DNA from 2 places in the Streptomyces sp. ME02-8801-2C genome. Region 2 is predicted to be linked to the other one. Evidence: riboswitches for the same ligand, from Rfam matches in the RefSeq annotation. Region 2 holds a riboswitch; the other holds the start of a gene.
The links. A riboswitch is a leader RNA that binds a small molecule or an ion and turns the genes downstream of it on or off. The one in region 2 is predicted to bind cobalamin.
Positions count from the first base shown of each region.

Region 1: linked by a shared signal. The riboswitch ahead of PV396_RS32785 (ribonucleoside-diphosphate reductase subunit alpha) and the one ahead of PV396_RS01725 (cobalamin biosynthesis protein) in region 2 are both predicted to bind cobalamin.

Region 1 covers NZ_JARAXP010000012.1:120,709-128,412, reverse strand. Annotated here, with positions in the region: gene PV396_RS32805 (extracellular solute-binding protein) at 1-860, opposite strand, end outside; gene PV396_RS32800 (GntR family transcriptional regulator) at 1,261-2,025, shown strand; gene PV396_RS32795 (DUF3311 domain-containing protein) at 2,123-2,401, shown strand; gene mctP (monocarboxylate uptake permease MctP) at 2,398-4,026, shown strand; cobalamin riboswitch at 4,135-4,289, shown strand; gene PV396_RS32785 (ribonucleoside-diphosphate reductase subunit alpha) at 4,415-6,781, shown strand; gene PV396_RS32780 (ribonucleotide-diphosphate reductase subunit beta) at 6,781-7,704, shown strand, end outside.
Region 2 covers NZ_JARAXP010000001.1:377,696-385,399, reverse strand. Annotated here, with positions in the region: gene PV396_RS01740 (class II aldolase/adducin family protein) at 86-808, opposite strand; gene PV396_RS01735 (inorganic phosphate transporter) at 1,004-2,254, shown strand; gene PV396_RS01730 (hypothetical protein) at 2,295-2,516, shown strand; cobalamin riboswitch at 2,671-2,814, shown strand; gene PV396_RS01725 (cobalamin biosynthesis protein) at 2,911-3,882, shown strand; gene PV396_RS01720 (cobyric acid synthase) at 3,879-5,426, shown strand; gene cobN (cobaltochelatase subunit CobN) at 5,423-7,704, shown strand, end outside.

The DNA of each region.
Region 1 (7,704 bases), on a different contig from region 2:
TTGTCGTTCTCCGGCGTCTCGGCGGTCGCGCCCTCCCAGGCGGCGCCGAAGATCATGCTGGTCTTGCCCTGGCCGTAGACGATGTAACGGTCGGACTCGTCCTTGGTCTTGTCGCCGTGCATGTACTTGTCGACGACGTTCTTGAACTCGGTGAGGCCCTTGACGGACTCCGGGGAGGAGAGGCTCGCCTTCCACTGGCCGCCGGACTCCTCGGCGATCGAGCCGCCGGCGTCGTACACGAAGGACATGGCGGCGTACCAGTCGCGGGTGGGCTGGTACCAGGCGTTGTACTTGTTCCCCTCCTTCTTCTGGATCTTGTCCAGGGCGGAGGTGAGTTCGGCGTATGTCTTCGGCACCGACTTGACGCCGACCGAAGCGGCAACGTCCTTGCGCCAGTTGGCGACACGGCCACCGGCGTAGTACGGGACGCCGTACGTCTTGCCGTCGTAGGTGACGGAGGCCTTGAGGCCGTCGAGCCAGGCGGACGAGTTCTCGAACTTCGCGGGGTCGACGGGGGCGAAGGCGCCCTTGACCATGTAGCCGAGCATCTCGGTGTTGCCCATCTCGACCACGTCGGGGGCCTTGTCGGTGGCCAGGACGGCGTCGAGCTTGGCGTTCTTGTCGGGCCAGCCGTAGTACTCGTGGTTGATCTTGACGCCGGGGTGCGCCTTCGTCAGCGTGGCGTCGGCGGCCTTCACCAGCTCGGGCCAGTTGTTCTGCGCGTCCACGGTCAACCAGACGGTCAGTTCCTTGGCGTCGGCCCCGGACTTGTCCGAGCCGCCGCCGTCACTGTCCCCGCATGCCGCGATGGAGACCATCATGCCCGCGATACCGATCGCGACTATCAGCTTGCGCTTCACGCCACCCTCCTCAGGGACCTGGACCAATGGTGTAGACCAGTAGGCGGAGCTTGGCTCAGACCAAACGGCGTGTCAAGGGTGCTGGAATGGCTTTGACCAGCCGTTATGCGACCTACATATGCAGGAACCTTTAAGTAAGAAAGTGGCGGAAATACCCCGCCCATCCATCCGGAACGAGGTAGACCACTCCGGCAGAGCGTCGGCATGCCGTCTTTGGCGCGGCTTTCCCCGCGGTGGACTAGACCAGCAGGGGGCGTGAAGGTATACAGAGGGGATCACGGAGCGCGCGGGGGTCCGCCCGGACCATTCGGAGGTCAATCGCGGCGCCGACCGTGCCACGATGTGAACTTCGACCGGCGGGGCGCCGGCGTAACGGCACCAGAAGCCGGGAAGGCGGAGCATGAGCACCGACGTGAGCAGTGCGGAGAACGAGGGTGGGGCTACCGTCCGTACCGCGCGCGTGCCCAAGTACTACCGTCTGAAAAAGCATCTGCTCGATATGACGGAGACCCAGGCACCCGGCACTCCCGTCCCGCCCGAGCGCACACTGGCCGCGGAGTTCGACACCTCCCGCACGACCGTCCGTCAGGCCCTCCAGGAACTGGTCGTCGAAGGCCGGCTCGAACGCATCCAGGGCAAGGGCACCTTCGTCGCCAAGCCGAAGGTCTCCCAGGCACTGCAACTCACCTCGTACACCGAGGACATGCGCGCCCAGGGCCTCGAACCCACCTCGCAGCTCCTCGACATCGGTTACATCACCGCCGACGACACCCTCGCCGAGCTGCTCGACATCACGGCGGGCGGCCGCGTCCTGCGGATCGAGCGGCTGCGGATGGCGAACGGCGAGCCGATGGCCATCGAGACCACCCATCTCTCCGCGAAGCGCTTCCCGGCCCTGCGCAGGTCACTCGTGAAGTACACCTCCCTCTACACGGCCCTCGCCGAGGTGTACGACGTCCACCTCGCGGAGGCCGAGGAGACCATCGAGACCTCCCTGGCCACCCCGCGCGAGGCCGGTCTGCTCAGCACCGACGTGGGTCTGCCGATGCTGATGCTGTCCCGGCACTCGCTGGACCAGGACGGGCAGCCGGTGGAGTGGGTGCGGTCCGTCTACCGGGGGGACCGGTACAAGTTCGTGGCGCGGCTCAAGCGGCCCCTGGACTAGGGCTGTTCCATAAAGCGGGGCCGTCCCGTAGATTTCCTGCGCGTTGCACTAGTGATCACAGGTAATCGGTAGTCGGTGAGGGGACGGAGGCCGTGACATGTCAGAAGCGCCTGAAGTGAGACAACCGGTGGCGGAACAACCGGTGGTGACTCCGATGCGCGTCGTCATCGGGCTCTGCCTATTCGCACCGTTCGTCTCGATGCTGTGGGTGGGCTCGTACGCGAAGGTCGACCCGACCTTCATAGGCATACCGTTCTTCTACTGGTACCAGATGCTGTGGGTGGTCATATCCACCGTGCTGACGATGACGGCCTACCAGCTCTGGCAGCGTGACCAGCGCGCCCGTGCCGCCTCGAAGGGTGGTGCGGACGCGTGAAGGACGGCGTGAACGGCGTGGCACTCGCCGTCTTCATCATCTTCTTCCTGGCCGTCACGGTCATCGGCTTCATGGCCTCGCGCTGGCGCAAGGCCGAGAACGAGCACAGCCTCGACGAATGGGGCCTGGGCGGACGGTCGTTCGGCACCTGGGTCACCTGGTTCCTGCTCGGCGGCGACCTCTACACGGCGTACACCTTCGTGGCCGTACCGGCGGCGATCTACGCGGCGGGCGCGGCCGGGTTCTTCGCGGTGCCCTACACGATCCTCATCTACCCGCTGATGTTCGTGTTCCTGCCCCGGCTTTGGTCGGTCTCGCACCGGCACGGGTACGTCACCACCTCGGACTTCGTACGTGGCCGGTTCGGCTCGAAGGGGCTGTCGCTGGCGGTCGCCGTCACCGGCATCCTGGCGACGATGCCGTACATCGCCCTTCAACTGGTCGGCATCCAGGCCGTGCTGGACGTGATGGGTGTCGGCGGCGGCGCGGACACCAACTGGTTCGTCAAGGACCTCCCGCTGCTGATCGCCTTCGGTGTGCTGGCCGCGTACACGTACTCGTCCGGTCTGCGGGCCCCCGCACTGATCGCGTTCGTGAAGGACGGGCTGATCTACATTGTCATCGCGGTCGCGATCATCTACATCCCGATCAAGCTGGGCGGCTTCGACGACATCTTCAAGGCGGCGGGCGACGCCTTCTCCCAGACCAGCCCGGCGACCGGCAAACCGCGCGGGGCAATCGCTCCCGGCGAGGCCTCGCAGTGGACCTACGCCACGCTGGCACTGGGCTCGGCGCTCGCGCTGTTCATGTACCCGCACAGCGTGACGGCGGTCCTCTCCAGCCGCAGCCGTGACGTGATCCGCCGCAACTCCACGATCCTGCCCCTGTACTCGCTGATGCTGGGCCTGCTCGGCCTGCTGGGCTTCATGGCCATCGCGGCCGGAGTCAAGGTCACCAACGGCCAGTTGGCGATCCCGCAGCTCTTCGAGAACATGTTCCCGTCCTGGTTCGCGGGCGTGGCCTTCGCGGCGATCGGCATCGGGGCGCTCGTCCCGGCGGCCATCATGTCCATCGCTGCCGCGAACCTCTTCACGCGCAACATCTACAAGGACTTCCTCAAGCCCGACGCGACACCGGCGCAGGAGACGAAGGTCTCCAAGCTGGTCTCGCTCCTGGTGAAGGTGGGCGCGCTGGTCTTCGTCCTCACCATGGACAAGACGGTCGCCATCAACTTCCAGCTCCTGGGCGGCATCTGGATCCTGCAGACCTTCCCGGCCCTGGTCGGCGGCCTGTTCACCCGCTGGTTCCACCGCTGGGCGCTGCTGGCCGGGTGGGCGGTCGGCATGCTGTACGGCACGCTGGCGGCGTACGGGGTCGCGTCTCCGACGCAGAAGCACTTCGGGGGCAGTTCGAAGGAGATTCCGGGGATCGGTGAGATCGGTTACATCGGTCTGACGGCGTTCGTCCTGAACGTCGTCGTCACGGTGGTCCTCACCTTCGTGCTGAAGGCGCTGAAGGCGCCGGACGGGGTGGACGAGACGAAGCCGTCGGACTACACGGCGGATGCGGGGGATGTGGGCGTGGAAGTCGAACTGCCGCCGGCCACGGCTGGCTCGGTTCACTGACGGCTCCGCCGGGTCCGTGGTTTTTGTCCGCGGGCCCGGTGGGGGGCTTGTCGCGCAGTTCCCCGCGCCCCTTAGGGGCGCTCAACTCCCGCCATGACACAAGATGTGGGGGTGCTTCCTGGGGGCGGCACAAGATGTATGCTCGTGCTCGCTGTCGTCGCAGGGGAATCCGGTGTGAATCCGGAACTGTCCCGCAACGGTGTACTCGTGCATGTTTGTGCGCGTGGTCAGTCCGAGGACCTGCCGACAGCGCGCCCGGCCGACCGGTCCGGGTGCCTGACGTCCGGGCCTCGTGGAGTGGGCCGGTGGACGCGCGCGTACCCGTAAGGCGTCCGTGTGCCCCGCTGCCCTCCGCAAGGCCCCGTGCCGAGCGAGGGAGAGCCCCCCTGTGACCATCGCGCCAGCCGAACCGGCTTCAGCGAACCCAGTGGACGCGGTCGAGACGGACGGTCCCGGTGCCGCCCTGCTGCGGACCCTGACCGAGCTGACCGCCGACCTCCCCGACACCGACCCCGGCCGGGTCGCGGCGGCCGCGTTGCGCGGCCGGTCCGCGCGGGCCGACGCGTCGGAGCTGCGCGAGCTGGCCACCGAAGCGGCGGCCGGCCTCATCTCCGAGGACCCCGCCTACTCCCGGCTGGCCGCCAGGCTGCTGACCGTCACCATCGCCGCCGAAGCCGCCTCACAGGGCGTCACCTCCTTCTCCGAGTCGGTCGAGGTCGGACACCGGGAGGGCCTGATCGCCGACCGCACCGCCGAGTTCGTACGGCTGCACACGGACCGGCTGAACGCCCTGATCGACGTCGAGGGCGACGACCGCTTCGGGTACTTCGGGCTGCGGACCCTGCACAGCCGCTACCTCCTGCGCCACCCGATCACGCGCCGGGTCATCGAGACGCCCCAGCACTTCATGCTGCGGGTGGCGAGCGGTCTGGCGGAGGACGACAGTCAGCGCGCCCTCGACGAAGTCGCCGCGCTCTACCGGCTGATGAGCCGCCTCGACTACCTCCCCTCCTCCCCCACCCTCTTCAACTCCGGTACCCGGCACCCCCAGATGTCGTCCTGCTATCTCCTCGACTCCCCCGTCGACGAGCTGGACTCCATCTACGACCGCTACCACCAGGTCGCCCGCCTCTCCAAGCACGCCGGCGGCATCGGACTGTCGTACTCCCGTATCCGCAGCCGCGGTTCGCTGATCCGCGGCACCAACGGGCACTCCAACGGCATCGTGCCGTTTCTGAAGACGCTGGACGCGTCCGTCGCCGCCGTGAACCAGGGCGGCCGGCGCAAGGGTGCCGCCGCCGTCTACCTGGAGACCTGGCACTCCGACATCGAGGAGTTCCTGGAGCTGCGCGACAACACGGGTGAGGACGCCCGCCGTACGCACAACCTGAACCTCGCGCACTGGATCCCGGACGAGTTCATGCGCCGGGTGAACGCGGACGCGCTCTGGTCGCTCTTCTCCCCCTCCGACGTGCCCGAGCTGGTCGACCTGTGGGGCGCGGAGTTCGACGCCGCCTACCGGAAGGCCGAGGAGGCCGGGCTCGCCCGCAGGACCATTCCGGCGCGCGACCTGTACGGCCGCATGATGCGTACGCTCGCGCAGACCGGCAACGGCTGGATGACCTTCAAGGACGCGGCCAACCGCACCGCCAACCAGACGGCCGAGCCGGGCAGTGTCGTCCACTCCTCGAACCTGTGCACCGAGATCCTGGAGGTCACGGACGACGGGGAGACGGCGGTCTGCAACCTGGGCTCGGTGAACCTGGGCGCGTTCGTCGACACGGCTGCCGGGGACATCGACTGGGAGCGGCTGGACGAGACGGTCCGTACCGCCGTCACCTTCCTCGACCGGGTCGTCGACATCAACTTCTACCCGACCGAGCAGGCGGGCCGCTCCAACTCCCGCTGGCGCCCGGTCGGCCTGGGCGCGATGGGCCTCCAGGACGTCTTCTTCAAGCTGCGTGTCCCCTTCGACTCGCCCGAGGCCAAGGCCCTGTCCACGCGCATCGCCGAGCGCGTGATGCTCGCCGCGTACGAGGCCTCCGCCGACCTCGCCGAGCGCAGCGGCCCCCTGCCGGCCTGGGAGAAGACCCGTACCGCCCGGGGCGTCCTGCACCCCGACCACTACGACGTGGAACTGACCTGGCCCGAGCGCTGGTCGGCGCTGCGGGAACGTATCGCCCGGGTCGGCATGCGCAACTCGCTCCTCCTCGCGATCGCTCCCACCGCCACCATCGCCTCGATCGCCGGTGTGTACGAGTGCATCGAGCCGCAGGTGTCCAACCTGTTCAAGCGCGAGACGCTCTCCGGCGAGTTCCTCCAGGTCAACTCATATCTGGTCCGGGAGCTGAAGGAACTCGGCGTGTGGGACGCCCGCACCCGGGAGGCGCTGCGCGAGTCGAACGGCTCGGTGCAGGACTTCGCCTGGATCCCGGCCGACGTACGCGCCCTGTACCGCACGGCGTGGGAGATCCCGCAGCGCGGGCTCATCGACATGGCCGCCGCCCGGACCCCGTTCCTGGACCAGGCGCAGTCGCTGAACCTGTTCCTGGAGACGCCGACCATCGGCAAGCTCTCCTCGATGTACGCGTACGCCTGGAAGTCGGGCCTGAAGACGACGTACTACCTGCGCTCGCGCCCGGCGACCCGCATCGCCCGCGCCGCGCAGGCCACCGTCCCCGTCCAGCAGGCCGCCGACCCCGACGCCGTCGCCTGCTCCCTTGAGAACCCCGAGTCCTGCGAGGCCTGCCAGTAATGACCACCGCACCCGAGAAGACCGCACCTGAGAAGACGTCACCCGAGAAAACCGGGAAGAACCTTCTCGACCCGGGCTTCGAGCTGACCCTGCGCCCCATGCGCTACCCGGACTTCTACGAGCGCTACCGGGACGCCATCAAGAACACCTGGACCGTCGAGGAGGTCGACCTCCACTCGGACGTCGCCGACCTGGCGAAGCTGTCCGAGGGTGAGCAGCACATGATCGGGCGGCTGGTCGCGTTCTTCGCGACGGGCGACTCGATCGTGGCCAACAACCTGGTGCTGACGCTCTACAAGCACATCAACTCCCCCGAGGCGCGGCTGTATCTGAGCCGCCAGCTGTTCGAGGAGGCCGTGCACGTCCAGTTCTATCTGACCCTGCTGGACACCTACCTCCCCGATCCGGACGACCGGGCGGCGGCCTTCGACGCGGTGGAGAACATCCCGTCGATCCGCGAGAAGGCCGAGTTCTGCTTCAAGTGGATCAACGAGGTCGAGAAGCTGGAGCGGCTGGAGACCCAGGCGGACCGCCGCCGCTTCCTGCTCAACCTCATCTGCTTCGCCGCGTGCATCGAGGGCCTGTTCTTCTACGGAGCCTTCGCGTACGTCTACTGGTTCCGCAGCCGGGGTCTGCTGCACGGCCTCGCGACCGGCACCAACTGGGTGTTCCGGGACGAGACGATGCACATGAGCTTCGCCTTCGAGGTGGTCGACACCGTCCGCAAGGAGGAGCCGGAGCTGTTCGACGAGCAGCTCCAGCAGCAGGTGACCGCCATGATGCGGGAGGCGGTGGAGGCCGAGCTCCAGTTCGGCCGCGACCTGTGCGGGGACGGACTGCCGGGGATGAACACCGAGTCGATGCGCCAGTACCTGGAGTGTGTCGCCGACGAGCGTCTGGTGCGCCTCGGGCTGGCTCCGGTC
Region 2 (7,704 bases):
GGAGAGGAGAACGGGGCGAACAAGTCTCTTTCGGGTGGCGCCCCGCCTGCTGGTCGGCTGCTGGTCGGCCTGGTCGACCCGCCCCTTATCCCCGCTGCCCGTACCCTTCGAGCCGCTCCCCCGCCTCGCTCACCTGTGCCTCCGACAGCAGCGTGGGAGACAGCCCTGGCACGGAGGACGCGGTCAGCCAGACCCGGCACATCCACTCCAGCTGGGCGGTTCGGTCGTACGCCTGGCCGAGGGTGGCGCCGTGGGCGAGCGTGCCGTGGTTCTGGAGGATGCAGGCCGTGCGGTCGGTCAGTGCGCGGAGCGTGTTCCCGGCCAGCTCCTCCGTGCCGTACGTCGCGTACGGGGCGACCCGGACCGGGCCGCCGAGGTCGCCCGCCATGTAGTGGATCAGCGGCAGCTCCCGTACGAGGGTCGAGACCGCGGTCGCGTGGACGGCGTGGGTGTGGACGATCGCGCGGGCGTCGGTGGCGCGGTACACGGCGAGGTGCATGGGCAGTTCACTCGTCGGGGTGAGAGTGCCGAGGAGTTGGCGGCCGGTCAGGTCGACACCTACGACGTCCTCCGGGGTGAGCCGGTCGTACGGCACGCCGGACGGGGTGACCAGGACGGTGTCCCCGACGCGGACGGAGACGTTGCCGGAGGTGCCGACCACCAGCCCGTCGGCCACCGTACGGCGGGCCGTCGCGACGAGCGCGGCCCAGGCACGCGCCGTCTCGTCGGAAACGGAACCCCCTTGTGCCGCCTCCGCTTCCCGCACACCGTCCCGCATGTCACGCCCGTCCCGTCGCCGCTCAGCCATGCCCTGATCCTGCCAGGCCACCTGGTGATCGATGCCCCGCGCAGGGGCGACGAGCACGGGTGCCGCCCGCACCGCGACCGGGCGGGAAACGGCGCTCCGTTTTCGGCCACCCAGGATCCCCCGCCAGTTCATCTTCCGTTCATCCGGATTGCCTACGGTCCAACTGCCAATACCGTACGGAAGAAATCTGGGTAAATGGAAAGCTTCTCGCTGATCCTCGCGATCGTGGTCGTCACCGCGCTTGCGTTCGATTTCACGAACGGTTTCCACGACACCGCCAACGCGATGGCCACCACCATCTCGACCGGTGCGCTCAAGCCCAAGGTCGCGGTCGCCATGTCGGCCGTGCTCAACCTCGTGGGCGCCTTCCTTTCCGTCGAGGTCGCGAACACGATCTCCAAGGGCCTCGTGGACGAAAGTGGTATCCGTCCCGAGGTGATCTTCGCCGCGCTGGTAGGCGCGATCCTCTGGAACCTGCTGACCTGGCTGGTCGGGCTCCCCTCCAGCTCCTCGCACGCCCTGATGGGCGGCCTGATCGGCGCGACCATCGCCTCGGCGGGCACAGGCGCGGTCCACGGCGACGTGCTGGTGACGAAGGTGCTGATCCCGGCGATCGCCGCACCACTCGTCGCGGGCATCGCGGCCATGCTCGCAACCCGGCTTTCGTACACCATCGGCGCCAAGCGGGCCGAGGGCAAGGCGGCGGAGAAGGGCTTCCGGGCCGGTCAGATCGCCTCCGCCGGCCTGGTCTCGCTGGCCCACGGCACCAACGACGCGCAGAAGACCATGGGCATCATCACCCTCGCCCTGGTCGCCGGCGGCGCCGTCTCCCCCGACTCCGATCCCCCGGTGTGGGTCATCCTCTCCGCGGGCCTGGCCATCGCGCTCGGCACCTACCTGGGCGGCTGGCGCATCATCCGTACGATGGGCAAGGGTCTGACCGACCTTCAGCCCCAGCAGGGCTTCGCCGCACAGACCAGCGCGGCGACGGTCATCCTGGCCTCCTCCCACCTCGGTTTCTCCCTCTCCACCACGCACTCGGTGTCGGGTTCGGTGATGGGTGCCGGCCTCGGCCGCAAGGGTGGCGTGGTCCGCTGGTCGACGGCGACCCGCATGTTCGTCGCGTGGGGGCTCACGCTGCCCGCGGCGGCCCTCGTCGGCGCGCTCGCGGAGTACGTCACCGGGTTCGGGGACTGGGGTACGGCTCTGGTGGCCGTCTTCCTCATCGCCTCGAGCGCGGCGATCTGGGTCGTCTCGCGCCGCGAGGTGATCGACCACACCAACGTCAACGACGTCCAGGAGGCCGACGCCGAGCCCGCGGGCGTCATCACGACGGCCATCGCCGCCGTCACCCCGCCTCCGACGGGCACCGTCACCGAGGGTCTGACGGCCACCATCCCCGCCCCGGCCGAGGTCACGGCGAAGCCGTCGGCCACGGCCCTCTGAGTCCGGCTCCCGGTCCGAGCGAGAAGCAGAAGGAAGCAACATGAAGATCGACTGGGCAGCCCTCGGCTCCGTCTTCGGTGTCAGTCTCGTCATCACCGTGGCCATGGTGGGCGTGTTCACGCTGGGCATCGCCGGACTCTCGCGCCGCGAACGGGCGGCCGCACAGGGAGAGTCGGCGGGACTGGCGGTCACGGGTGCGTACGCGTGCTTCGCCGCCTGTGCGGCCGTGGTGGCGTACGGGATCTATCTGATCGTGGCCTGACAGCAGTATCAATCGTCTCCTCCTCGTCGCCCGCTCCGTCCGTGGCCGTCTCGTCGGTGGTCGTGGACGGGGCGGGCGTTTTTCGTCGCCCCGATCCGGTCGCGATGTGGGGCACAGCACAGTCCTCCCTTCCAGGTCAACGGCAAGTTGACGGGTGTTCCGGGCCCGTGGTGGACTGCCGGAGCCATGTACGGCAGCAGAAGAGGAAGCCGGTGTGAATCCGGCGCGGTCCCGCCACTGTCACCGGGGTAGGTAACCCCGGGAGCCAGGAACTCTCGCCGCCGGTCTCGTCGAACCAGGGCGTGGACACCCTGAGTGAGGACATATCGCCATGCTCGGCTGCCGTTCGAGGTACAGCACCGGATCGCTGCCCGCTTCCACGGCCGGCTGAGCCGTGCGTGCCGATCGCGTCTTCGCGTACGGCGCCACCACCGGACTCCTCGGTGACCTGATCCTGGGCGACCCTCGCCGCGGGCATCCGGTCGCCGTGTTCGGGCGGGCCGCCGGCGCCGTGGAGCGGATGCTTTGGCGGGACCACCGGGGCTGGGGCGCGCTGCACACCGCCGTGTGCGCGGGAGGCGCTGTCGCCCTTTCCGCGGCGGCCACGCGCCTCGTACGTCCGTCCGGTGCCGCTTCCGTCGCGCTCACCGCCGCCGCCACCTGGGCCGTCGTCGGCGGGACTTCGCTCGCGCGCGAGGCCCGGACCATCGGACGTTCGCTGGAGACCGGGGACATCGAGGGGGCGCGGGAGCGGCTGCCCCATCTCTGCGGACGGGATCCACAGGCCCTCGACGCCGACGGGATCGCCCGGGCCGTCGTCGAGTCCGTCGCCGAGAACACCTCCGACGCCGTCGTGGGCGCGCTGGTCTGGGGTGCCGTGGGCGGGGTGCCCGGGCTGGTCGGGTTCCGGGCCGTCAACACCCTTGACGCCATGGTCGGGCACAAGTCCGCCCGTTACCGGCGGTACGGGTGGGCCTCCGCCCGGCTGGACGACGTGGCGGGCTGGCCGGGGGCGCGGCTCACCGCCGTACTGGCCGCGCTCACCGGCGGTGATCCTCGCGGGGCCGTGCGGGCCTGGCGGGACGACGCCGGGAAGCATCCGAGCCCCAACGCCGGGCCCGTGGAGGCCTCTTTCGCGGGCGCCCTGGGTGTGCGGCTCGGCGGCACCCTGTCCTACGGCGGACGTGTCGAGCATCGGCCGGTGCTGAACCAGAAGGGGCGTTCCGTGGAGGTCCACGACATCGAGCGGGCCGTACGGCTGTCCCGTCGCGTCGGTCTGCTCGCGCTCGGCGTCGGTGTCGCCGGGCGGGTCGGAGTCAGGGTCGCCGGGCGGGTTCTCGTGAACGCGAAGGGGCGTGCCTCATGAGCGGCGGCACGGTCGGTGGCGGACTGCTCGTCGCCGGGACCACCTCCGACGCCGGCAAGAGCGTCGTCACCGCCGGGATCTGCCGGTGGCTCGTGCGACAGGGAGTCAAGGTCGCGCCGTTCAAGGCGCAGAACATGTCCCTCAACTCCTTCGTCACACGGGAGGGTGCCGAGATCGGGCGGGCGCAGGCCATGCAGGCGCAGGCGTGCCGCGTGGAACCCAGCGCGCTCATGAACCCCGTACTGCTGAAGCCGGGCGGCGACCAGAGCAGTCAGGTCGTGCTCATGGGGAAGCCCGTGGGGGAGATGAGCGCGCGCGGGTACCACGGAGGGCGGCAGCAGCGACTTCTCGGGACCGTGCTGGAGTGCCTCGCCGAACTGCGGGGCACGTATGACGCGGTGATCTGTGAGGGGGCCGGCAGCCCGGCTGAGATCAACCTCAGGCGGACCGACATCGTCAACATGGGAATCGCGCGGGGCGCCCGGCTCCCGGTGCTCGTCGTCGGCGACATCGACCGCGGCGGCGTCTTCGCCTCCTTCTTCGGCACGGTAGCCCTGCTGTCCCCCGAGGACCAGGCGCTTGTCGCCGGGTTCCTCGTGAACAAGTTCCGGGGCGACGTGTCCCTGCTGGAACCCGGCCTCGACATGCTCCGCGGGCTCACCGGACGGCCGACCTACGGTGTGCTGCCCTTCCGGCACGGGCTCGGTATCGACGAGGAGGACGGGCTGCGGGTCTCGCTGCGGGGGACCGTGCGGGAGTCGAACGTCTCGCCACCCGTCGGTGAGGACGTCCTGCGGGTCGCCGTGTGCGCGGTCCCGCTGATGTCCAACTTCACCGACGTGGACGCGCTCGCCGCCGAACCCGGCGTCGTCGTGCGGTTCGTGGACCGGCCCGAGGAACTCGCCGACGCCGACCTCGTCGTCATCCCGGGGACACGGGGGACCGTGAAGGCGCTGGCCTGGCTGCGGGAACGCGGGCTCGCGGACGCCATCACACGCCGGGCCGCCGAGGGACGACCTGTACTGGGCATCTGCGGTGGCTTCCAGATCCTCGGCGAGCACATCGACGACGAGGTCGAGAGCCGGCAGGGCCAGGTCGACGCGCTCGGGGTCCTGCCCGTCCGGGTGCGGTTCGCCCGGGAGAAGACCCTCACCCGGCCCGTCGGCACCGCCCTCGGCGAAACGGTCGAGGGGTACGAGATCCACCACGGGGTCGCCGAAGTCACGGGAGGAGACCGGTTCATCTCTGATGACAGTGGACACAGCCTGGACGGGTGCCGGGTCGGGAGCGTCTGGGGCACGCACTGGCACGGCTCGCTCGAGTCCGACGGGTTCCGGCGGGCGTTCCTGCGCGAGGTGGCCGCCGCCGCGGGCCGCCGCTTCATACCGGCCGCCGACACCTCCTTCGCCGCGCTGCGCGAGGAGCAGCTCGACCTGCTCGGCGATCTCATCGAACAGCACGCGGACACCGACGCGCTCTGGCGGCTCATCGAGTCGGGCGCGCCGCAAGGACTGCCATTCATTCCACCGGGAGCGCCCGCATGAGCACAGTGTTGTTGTTGTCGACCGCCGACACGGACCTGCTGGCGGCCCGGGCCGCTTCCGGTGCCTCGTACCGGATCGGCAATCCGACCCGGGTGGACGTCACGGAGGAGCTGCCCGCGCTCGTCGAGGGCGCGGACATCGCCGTCGTACGGCTGCTGGGCGGGAAGCGGGCCTGGGAGGACGGGCTCGCCTATCTGAAGACGTCCGGTGTGCCCACCGTGCTGCTCGGCGGGGAGACCGTGCCCGACGCCGAGTTGATGGCCGAGTCGTCCGTGCCCGCCGGGGTCGTCGCGGAGGCGCTGCGGTATCTCGTCGAGGGCGGGCCCGCCAACCTCCTGGAGATGGCACGGTTCCTGTCCGACACCGTGTTGCTGACCGGTGAGGGGTTCGTCGAGCCGCAGAAGATGCCGGAGTACGGGGTCCACGGCTCGTACGCGCGGGAGAGCGGCCGTCCGACGGTCGGGGTGCTCTTCTACCGGGCCCACGAGCTCAGCGGCAACACCGGCTTCGTCGACACGCTGTGCGACGCGATCGAGGCGCGGGGCGCCAACGCCCTTCCCGTGTACTGCGGTTCACTGCGCGGGGCCGACGCGGGCCTGTACGAGCTGCTCGCCGGCGCCGATGCCCTGGTCGCCACCGTGCTCGCCGCAGGCGGTACGCACGCCTCCGAGGCCTCGGCCGGCGGTGACGAGGAGGCCTGGGACATCGGGGCGCTCGCCGACCTCGACGTGCCTGTGCTGCAAGGGCTCTGTCTTACGTCGTCCAGGGCCACCTGGGACGGGTCCGACGCCGCCCTCTCCCCCATGGACGCGGCGATGCAGGTCGCGATCCCCGAGTTCGACGGCCGGCTGATCACCGTGCCGTTCTCCTTCAAGGAGGACGGCCCGGGTGGCGTACCGGTGTACGTCGCCGACCCCGAGCGGGCCGCCCGCGTCGCCGGAATCGCCGTACGGCACGCCCGGTTGAGGCACAAGCCGAACGCCGACAAAAAGCTCGCGCTCGTCTTCACCGCCTACCCGACCAAGCACTCGCGCGTCGGCAACGCGGTAGGCCTGGACACGCCCGCCTCGGCGGTACGGGTCCTGGACGCGCTGCGCGACGCCGGGTACTCCCTCACCCAATACCCCGACAACGGCGACGAGTTGATCCACCGGCTCATCGAGGCCGGCGGTCATGACGTGGAGTGGCTGACGGAGGATCAGCTGGCCGCTGCCCCGGCACGCGTGCCGCTCGCCGACTACCAGGCGTGGTTCGACAAGCTGGACGGCGAACTGCGCGACGGGATGCTGGAGGCGTGGGGCGAGCCTCCAGGCTCCCTGTACGTCGACGGGGACGACATCGTGCTGGCCTCCCTCCAGTTCGGGAACGTCGTCGTGATGATCCAGCCGCCGCGCGGCTTCGGCGAGAACCCGATCGCGATCTACCACGACCCGGACATGCCGCCCTCGCACCACTACATGGCGGCCTACCGCTGGCTGGAGAATTCTTTCGGCGCCGATGCCGTGGTCCACATGGGCAAGCACGGCACCATGGAATGGCTGCCCGGCAAGGGACTTGGGCTGAGTCGCGGGTGCGGGCCGGACGCCGTGCTCGGTGAACTGCCCCTCGTCTACCCCTTCATCGTCAACGACCCCGGCGAGGGCACCCAGGCCAAGCGGCGCGGCCACGCCACCGTCGTCGACCACCTCGTACCGCCGATGGCCCGCGCGGACACCTACGGCGACCTGGCGAAGCTGGAGCAGCTCCTCGACGAGTACGCGCTCGTCTCCGACCTGGACCCGACGAAGGCGCCTGCGGTGCGCGCGCAGATCTGGACGCTGGTCAAGGCGGCCGAGCTGCACCATGACCTGCATGTGGACGACCAGCCGGACGACGACGCGTTCGACGAGTTCGTCATGCACATCGACGGCTATCTGTGCGAGATCAAGGACGTGCAGATCCGGGACGGCCTGCACATCCTGGGTGGCGGCCCGGAGGCCGAGCCGCGCGTGAACCTCGTCCTGGCCGTGCTGCGCGCCTCGCAGGTGTGGGGCGGACAGGCGAACGCCCTGCCGGGCCTGCGGGCTTCGCTCGCCGCTCATTACGGGCTGGTGGAGAAGGAGTTGCTGGCCGAGCCGGGAGCCCCGGTGAAGCTGCCCATCGAACTGACGGATCTCGTCGAGGGGCCGTCGCGCTCGGCCGCCGACGCGATCGACCTGCTGGAGCAGCTGTGCCGGCGGCTCGCCGAGGGCATGGAGGAGCGGGCCTGGGAGGTCGCGACTGTCCCTGCTCTGGTGCG